2 regions of the Nocardioides dokdonensis FR1436 genome follow, and region 2 is predicted to be linked to the other one. Evidence: predicted binding sites of a transcription regulator. Region 2 holds the regulator's gene; the other holds the start of a gene.

Region 1 (3,403 bases), 1.1 Mb from region 2:
CCACCCCGCCGGCGCGCACCTGGGCGTAGTCCCGCACGCGGCGCAGCAGCCGGTTCGCGATCCGCGGCGTGCCGCGCGAGCGGAAGGCGATCTGCGCCGAGCCCTCGCTGGTCAGCTCGACCCCGAGCAGGTCCGCCGAACGGTGCACGATCGTGTCGAGGTCCCGGGGGTCGTAGAACTCCAGCTGGGCGGTGAAGCCGAACCGGTCACGCAGCGGCCCCGGCAGCAGGCCGGCCCGGGTGGTCGCGCCGACCAGTGTGAAGGGCGGGATCTCGAGCGGGATGGCGGTGGCCCCGGGGCCCTTGCCGATGACGACGTCGACCCGGAAGTCCTCCATCGCCATGTAGAGCATCTCCTCGGCCGGACGCGACATCCGGTGGATCTCGTCGATGAACAGCACGTCGCCCTCGTTGAGCCCGGACAGGATGGCGGCCAGGTCCCCCGCGTGGGTGATGGCGGGCCCGCTGGTCAAGCGCAGGGGCACGCTCATCTCGTGGGCGATGATCATCGCCAGCGTCGTCTTGCCCAGGCCGGGCGGGCCGGAGAGCAGCACGTGGTCGGGGCAGCGCTCGCGCCGGCGGGCCGCCTCGAGGACGAGGCCGAGCTGGTCGCGCACCCGCTGCTGACCCACCACCTCGTCGAGGCTGCGCGGGCGCAGGGCGGCCTCGACGGCGCGCTCGTCGCCGTCGGCCTCGGCCACGGTCAGGGAGCGCAGGTGGTGCTCCTCGGCGGCAGCGAGGGGGTCCCGGTCGGAGTACTGGTCGTCGTGCATCGCGGGTCAGACCCTCGAGAGCATGCGCAGCGCGGAGCGCAGCAGCGTCGCGACGTCGGGGTCCTCCCCCGCTTCCGGGGCCACCTCGTCCACGGCCTGCTCGGCGTCCTTGACCGTCCAGCCCAGCCCGACGAGGCCCTGCTGCACCTGGTCGCGCCACGGCGCGACGGTCGAGGAGGCCGGGCTGGCGCTGCGACCGGCGCCGGCGGCGCCGAGACGGTCCTTGAGCTCGAGGATGATCCGCTGCGCACCCTTCTGGCCGATCCCGGGGACCCGGGTCAAGGTCTTGACGTCCTCGCCGCCCACCGCGCGGCGCAGGTCGTCGGGGGCGAGCACCGCGAGCATCGCCTGGGCGAGCTTGGGGCCGACCCCCGACGCGGTCTGGAGCAGCTCGAAGCAGACCTTCTCGTCCTCGTCGAGGAAACCGAAGAGCGTCAGCGACTCCTCCCGCACCACCATGGAGGTGGGCAGCGTGGCCTGCTGCCCGGTGCCGACCTTGGGCGAGAGCGTGGCGAGCGTGCCGGGGGTGCAGAGGAGCTCCAGGCCGATCCCGCCGACCTCGAGCACGGCGCTGGTCGGCGTCACCGCGGCGACCGGGCCTCGGACGTAGGCGATCACGGGGTCCTCCTCGGGATGGTGCGGGTGGTGGTGGCACGGGTGGGGACCGCGCGGGTCGGCACGGCGCGGGTCTGGCGGGCGACCGCCTGGTCGAGCCGGGCCTGCGCCCCGCCGCGCCAGATGTGGGTGATGGCCAGGGCCAGGGCGTCGGCGGCGTCGGCCGGCTTGGGCGGGGCGTCGAGGCGCAGGATGCGGGTGACCATCGCCCCGACCTGCTGCTTGGTGGCGCGCCCCGAGCCGGAGACGGCCGCCTTGACCTCGCTGGGCGTGTGCAGCGCGATCGGCAGACCCCGACGCGCGGCCACGACCATGGCGATGCCGCTGGCCTGGGCGGTGCCCATCACCGTCGAGACGTCCGAGCGCGCGAAGACCCGTTCGACCGCGACCGCGTCCGGGCGGTACTCCTCGATCCAGGCCTCGACCCCCTGCTCGATGGTGACCAGGCGCTGCGCCACCGGGAGGTCGCTGCTCGTGCGCAGCACGTTGACGTCGACCAGGGTGAGCGGCCGACCGACCGAGCCGTCGACGACACCCATGCCGCACCGGGTCAGCCCGGGGTCGATCCCCAGCACGCGCATCCGTCACCCTCTCGTCGAACGTCTGTTCGCACCCGACGTTACGTGACCGCCAGCGCGACCCAGGCACGACACGCGGGCCGGGGCCGGGGACTCAGTCCTCGGTCGCGTCGAGCTCGGCCATCACGACGTCCGGCACGTCGAAGTTGGCGTAGAGGTTCTGCACGTCGTCGAGGTCCTCGAGGACGTCGACGAGGCGGAACATCTTCTCGGCGCCGTCCTTGTCGAGCGAGACCTGCATGTCGGGGACGAACTGCGCCTCGGCGGAGTCGTAGTCGATGCCGGCCGCCTGCAGCGCGGTGCGGACCCCGACCAGGTCGGTGGCCTCGGAGACGACCTCGTAGGCCTCCCCCAGGTCGTTGACGTCCTCGGCGCCGGCGTCGAGGGTGACCTCGAGGAGGTCGTCCTCCCCGACCAAGCGACCGTCCTGCTCCTTGGCGACCACCACGACGCCCTTGCGGTGGAAGAGGAAGGAGACCGACCCCGGGTCGGCCAGCGAGCCGCCGTTGCGCGACATCGCGGTGCGGACCTCCATCGCGGCACGGTTCTTGTTGTCCGTGAGGCACTCGATGAGCATCGCGACGCCGCTGGGGCCGTAGCCCTCGTACATGATCGTCTGGTAGTCGGCTCCGCCGGTCTCGGCGCCGGAGCCCCGCTTGACCGCGCGGTCGATGTTGTCGTTGGGGACCGACGACTTCTTGGCCTTCTGGATCGCGTCGTAGAGCGTCGGGTTGCCGGTGACGTCACCGCCGCCCATCCGGGCCGCCACCTCGACGTTCTTCACCAGCTTGGCGAACATCTTGCCGCGCTTGGCGTCGACGATCGCCTTCTTGTGCTTCGTGGTCGCCCACTTGGAGTGCCCGGACATCTGTTTCCTCTTCTACTCGGCTCGCCTGAACTCACCTGCGTCGCCGGCCCGCGAGGGCCGGTTCCTGCTCAGACGGCTCGGACCAGGTCCACGAACAACTGGTGGACCCGGGAGTCGCCCCCCACCTCGGGGTGGAACGACGTCGCCATCAGGTGGCCCTCACGGACCGCGACGATCCTACCTGCGGCGTCCCCGTGGTGGACACGGGCAAGCACCTCGACCCCGGGACCGACCTGCTCGACCCACGGGGCGCGGATGAAGACGCCGTGCACCGGCGCGTCCAGCCCCGTCATCTCCACGGGCCCTTCGAACGAGTCGACCTGGCGTCCGAAGGCGTTGCGCCGCACGGTCATGTCGATGCCGCCGAGGGTCTCCTGACCTGCCGCGCCGTCCACCACCCGCTCGGCCAGCAGGATCATCCCGGCGCAGGTGCCGAGCACCGGCAGCCCGTCGGCGATGGCCTCCCGCAGCGGCTCGAGCAGCTCGAACGTCCTGGCCAGGCGGGCCATGGTCGTGCTCTCCCCGCCCGGCAGCACCAGCGCGTCGCACGCGGCGAGCTCGGCCGGGCGG
Region 2 (3,403 bases):
CAGCGGCAGGTCGTTGGCCCAGCCGGAGTGGATGTCGCCGGTCACGAACACCACGTCCTTGACCTGGTGGTCGTCGAGGTGGGCGAAGACCTCGCGGCGATCGGCGGTGTAGCCGTCCCACTGGTCGACGTTGTAGGGCGAGCCGTCCTGCGGCAGCAGCCCGGTGACGTCGTTGACCGGGTCGACGAGCTCGTTGGGCAGGTCGGCGAAGGTGACCGGGGCGATCATCACCGGGTTGCCGATGATCTTCCACTGCGGCGCGTGGTTGCCGCGGGTCAGGGAGTCCTTGAGCCACTCCATCTGCCGCTTGCCGGTGATCGAGCGCGAGGGGTCGTTGATCTCCGAGTCGATGATCGGGGTCGCGACCTGCTCGGAGCGGTAGGTGCGCAGGTCGAGCATGCTGATCTCGGCCAGGTCGCCGAAGCGCAGGCGCCGGTAGAGCCGCGCCCCGTCGCCCAGCGAGGCGGTGCCGTCCATGCGCACCGGCATCCACTCGTCGTACGCGCGGTGGGCGCGGGCGCGCCGTCGGCGGTAGTCGCCCTCGGTGTCGTCGTGGTTCTCCGCGCCTGCCTTCCACTGGTCGTTGGTGACCTCGTGATCGTCCCAGGTCACGATCCAGGCGTGCGCCGCGTGCAGCGCCTGCAGGTCCGGGTCGGTCTTGTACTGCGCGTGCCGGCGCCGGTAGTCGCTGAGCGTGACGACCTCGTGCGGCGGGTCGTGCGGGCGCACGTCGACGTTGTCGCGACCCATCCCGTACTCGCCGGGGCCGTACTCGTAGAAGTAGTCGCCCAGGTGCAGCACCGCGTGCAGGTCGCGGCGCGCCGCGAGGTGGCGGTAGGCGCTGAACCAGCCGGCCTGCAGGTTGGCGCAGGAGACCACGCCCAGGCGCAGGTTGGCGGGGGTGGCGCGCTTGGCGGGGGCGGTGCGGGTGGTGCCGACCGGGCTGCGCTGCCCGCGGGCGACGAAGCGGTAGTAGTAGGTCGTCTCCGGTTGGAGGCCGGTGACGTCGAGCTTGACGGTGTGGTCGCGCGCGGCGCTGGTCGCGAAGCGGCCGCGGCGCACGACACGGCGGAAGCGGCGGTCGGTGGCGACCTCCCAGCGCACCCCCAGCCGCGGGCCCTTCCCGGAGCCGGGCTGTGCGGCCCGGGTGGGGGTGACCCGGGTCCAGATCAGCACCGCGTGCGGCAGCGGGTCGCCGGAGGCGACGCCGTGCGCGAAGACGTCGTGCCGGGCGCTGGCCGCGCGGGCAGCGGGCGCGGTGAGTGCGCCGCTGCCGGCGGCCACGGCGGCGCTGCCGGCCCCGACGGCGAGGACCGTACGCCGCCCCAGGGCGGCCAGGCGGTCGCGCTCGGCGTCGCGGACGGGCCCGGTGGGGGAGGGAGCGGCAGGGGAGGGGATCTGCGGTGGGGTCACGCCTCATCCAACGACGAACCCCCGTCCGCGTGACGCGGACGGGGGTTCGGACGCCGAGTGTTCACCGTCGGTTCGACGGTGCGACAGGTGCGGGGCTCAGGGGCTGCCCCCAGAGGCTGTCCCTAGAGGCTGCGCAGCACCGCGGTGACGACGCCGAGGATCGAGGCGTGGGTGCCGTCGATGGGCTCGTAGGCGTCGTTGTGCGGCAGCAGCCAGACCTTGCCGTCCTTGCGCTGGAAGGTCTTGACGGTGGCCTCGTCGCCGATCAGGGCGGCCACGATCTGGCCGTTGCTTGCGGTCTGCTCCTGGCGGATCACCACGTAGTCGCCGTCGCAGATGGCGGCGTCGATCATCGAGTCGCCGGAGACCTCGAGCAGGAAGAGGGTGCCGTCGCCCACGAGCTGCTTGGGCAGCGGGAAGACGTCCTCGACGCGCTCCTCGGCCAGGATCGGACCACCGGCGGCGATGCGACCCACGACCGGGACGTAGGTGGCGGCCGGCATGGTGTTGCCGACGTCGGTCTCGTCGACCGAGCTGTCGTCGGCCGAGGAGATCGCGCGGCGACGCGCCATCAGCTCGGGCAGGAAGACCTCGAGCGCGCGGGGCCGGTGCGCGTCGCGCTTGAGGAAGCCCTTCTCCTCGAGCACCTTCAGCTGGTGGGAGACGCTCGAGGTACTGGTCAGGCCGACGGCCTGGCCGATCTCGCGCATGCTCGGCGGGTAGCCGCGGGTCTCGATGGCCTCCTTGATGCAGCCGAGCACCTTGACCTGGCGTGGGGTGAGGCCGGTCGCGTCGGGGGGCCCGTCGGGCAGCTCCGCGACCTTCCGCTTGCGGGGGACGCCGTCCTTGGTCGCCATCGTGTGCCTTTCGTGCGCGAGGCCCGAGCCGGGGTGTCCGCTCGGATGGTCGTGAGGACACGGTAGCGCCGCAGGGCGGGCAACTTCAAACATCTGTTCGAACGGCGTGTCGGACCGCGGCCCGGTGGGTGTGGCTGGTAACCCCCGTCGACAGGCCTCGAACAATTGTTCGCGCACCCTCTTGCATTCCCTCGAACACCTGATCTAGTCTCGCTCATGTGTTCGATCGAACACCTGGTCGAGGAGCTTCTCGACCGGGACTGTCGGTGGCCGTCTGTAGACATCACCTCGACCGATCACGACAACGACCACCCCCTTCCCCAGGAGGTCACCATGAGCACCATCGCCCAGTTCCCCATGCAGACCCAGCACCCCGTCCAGACGCGTACGACGCCCGGCCCGGTCCGGTTGACCCGTCGCGGTCGCCTGGTCGTCCTGGGCCTCGCGCTGGTGCTGGTGGTCCTGGCCGGCGTCCTCCTGGCCGGCGGCTCGATGGCCACCAGCGAGAAGGGCACGCCCCCGCCGACCGAGGTGATCACCGTCGGCACCGGCGACACCCTGTGGGCCATCGCCACGGAGCGGGCCCAGGGTGACGACGTGCGCGAGATGATCCAGCACATCCAGACGCTCAACGCCCTCGACGGTGGCCTGGTGGTCACCGGTCAGCGGCTGCGGGTCCCGACCAGCTGAGGCTGCTCGACGGCCCTGCGGGGCACTGGCGGCTGCGGCCGCCCACGATTTTCGCCGGTCGCCTCGACCCCGGCCGGCGAAACCAGGGGAAGCGAGGGGCGGGCCCAGGTGGGCCCGCCCCTCGCGCTGTCTCCGGTGGAGCTCGGCCCCGATGAGTGCGGCACGGTGCGGCCTCAGCGGGCCGCGCGGCGTCCAGCGGGCTGCGCGGTGGCCGGTTCGGGGGAGTCTGTGGCGTCGGGGGAGCGTGGCGCAGGCGCCTGGGTGATGCCCAGTGCGCGCAGCAGCCGCACGACCAGCATCAGTCCCACGAAGAGGCAGGCCACGGCGCCCAGCGAGGCCAGCGCCAGGAAGAACCATGCGGCCGACTCGCCACTGCGGGCCTCGGCGCCGAAGTCGATCGCGGCGTACACGAGGTAGCCCCAGGCCACCACCGCCACGGTGAC

Evidence for each region. The regulator LexA, encoded in region 2, represses DNA repair genes until DNA is damaged. The targets are predictions, from matches to a motif close to TCGAACANNTGTTCGA.
Region 1: the regulator LexA is predicted to act here: its motif matches at 1,983-1,998, upstream of ruvC (crossover junction endodeoxyribonuclease RuvC).

Annotation. Positions count from the first base shown of each region.
Region 1 covers NZ_CP015079.1:3,107,585-3,110,987, reverse strand. The annotation lists gene ruvB (Holliday junction branch migration DNA helicase RuvB) at 1-772, opposite strand, end outside; gene ruvA (Holliday junction branch migration protein RuvA) at 779-1,390, opposite strand; gene ruvC (crossover junction endodeoxyribonuclease RuvC) at 1,387-1,959, opposite strand; gene I601_RS14690 (YebC/PmpR family DNA-binding transcriptional regulator) at 2,060-2,833, opposite strand; gene pdxT (pyridoxal 5'-phosphate synthase glutaminase subunit PdxT) at 2,902-3,403, opposite strand, start outside.
Region 2 covers NZ_CP015079.1:1,995,276-1,998,678, forward strand. The annotation lists gene I601_RS09405 (alkaline phosphatase D family protein) at 1-1,413, opposite strand, end outside; gene lexA (transcriptional repressor LexA) at 1,536-2,270, opposite strand; gene I601_RS09415 (LysM peptidoglycan-binding domain-containing protein) at 2,604-2,960, shown strand; gene I601_RS09420 (hypothetical protein) at 3,134-3,403, opposite strand, start outside.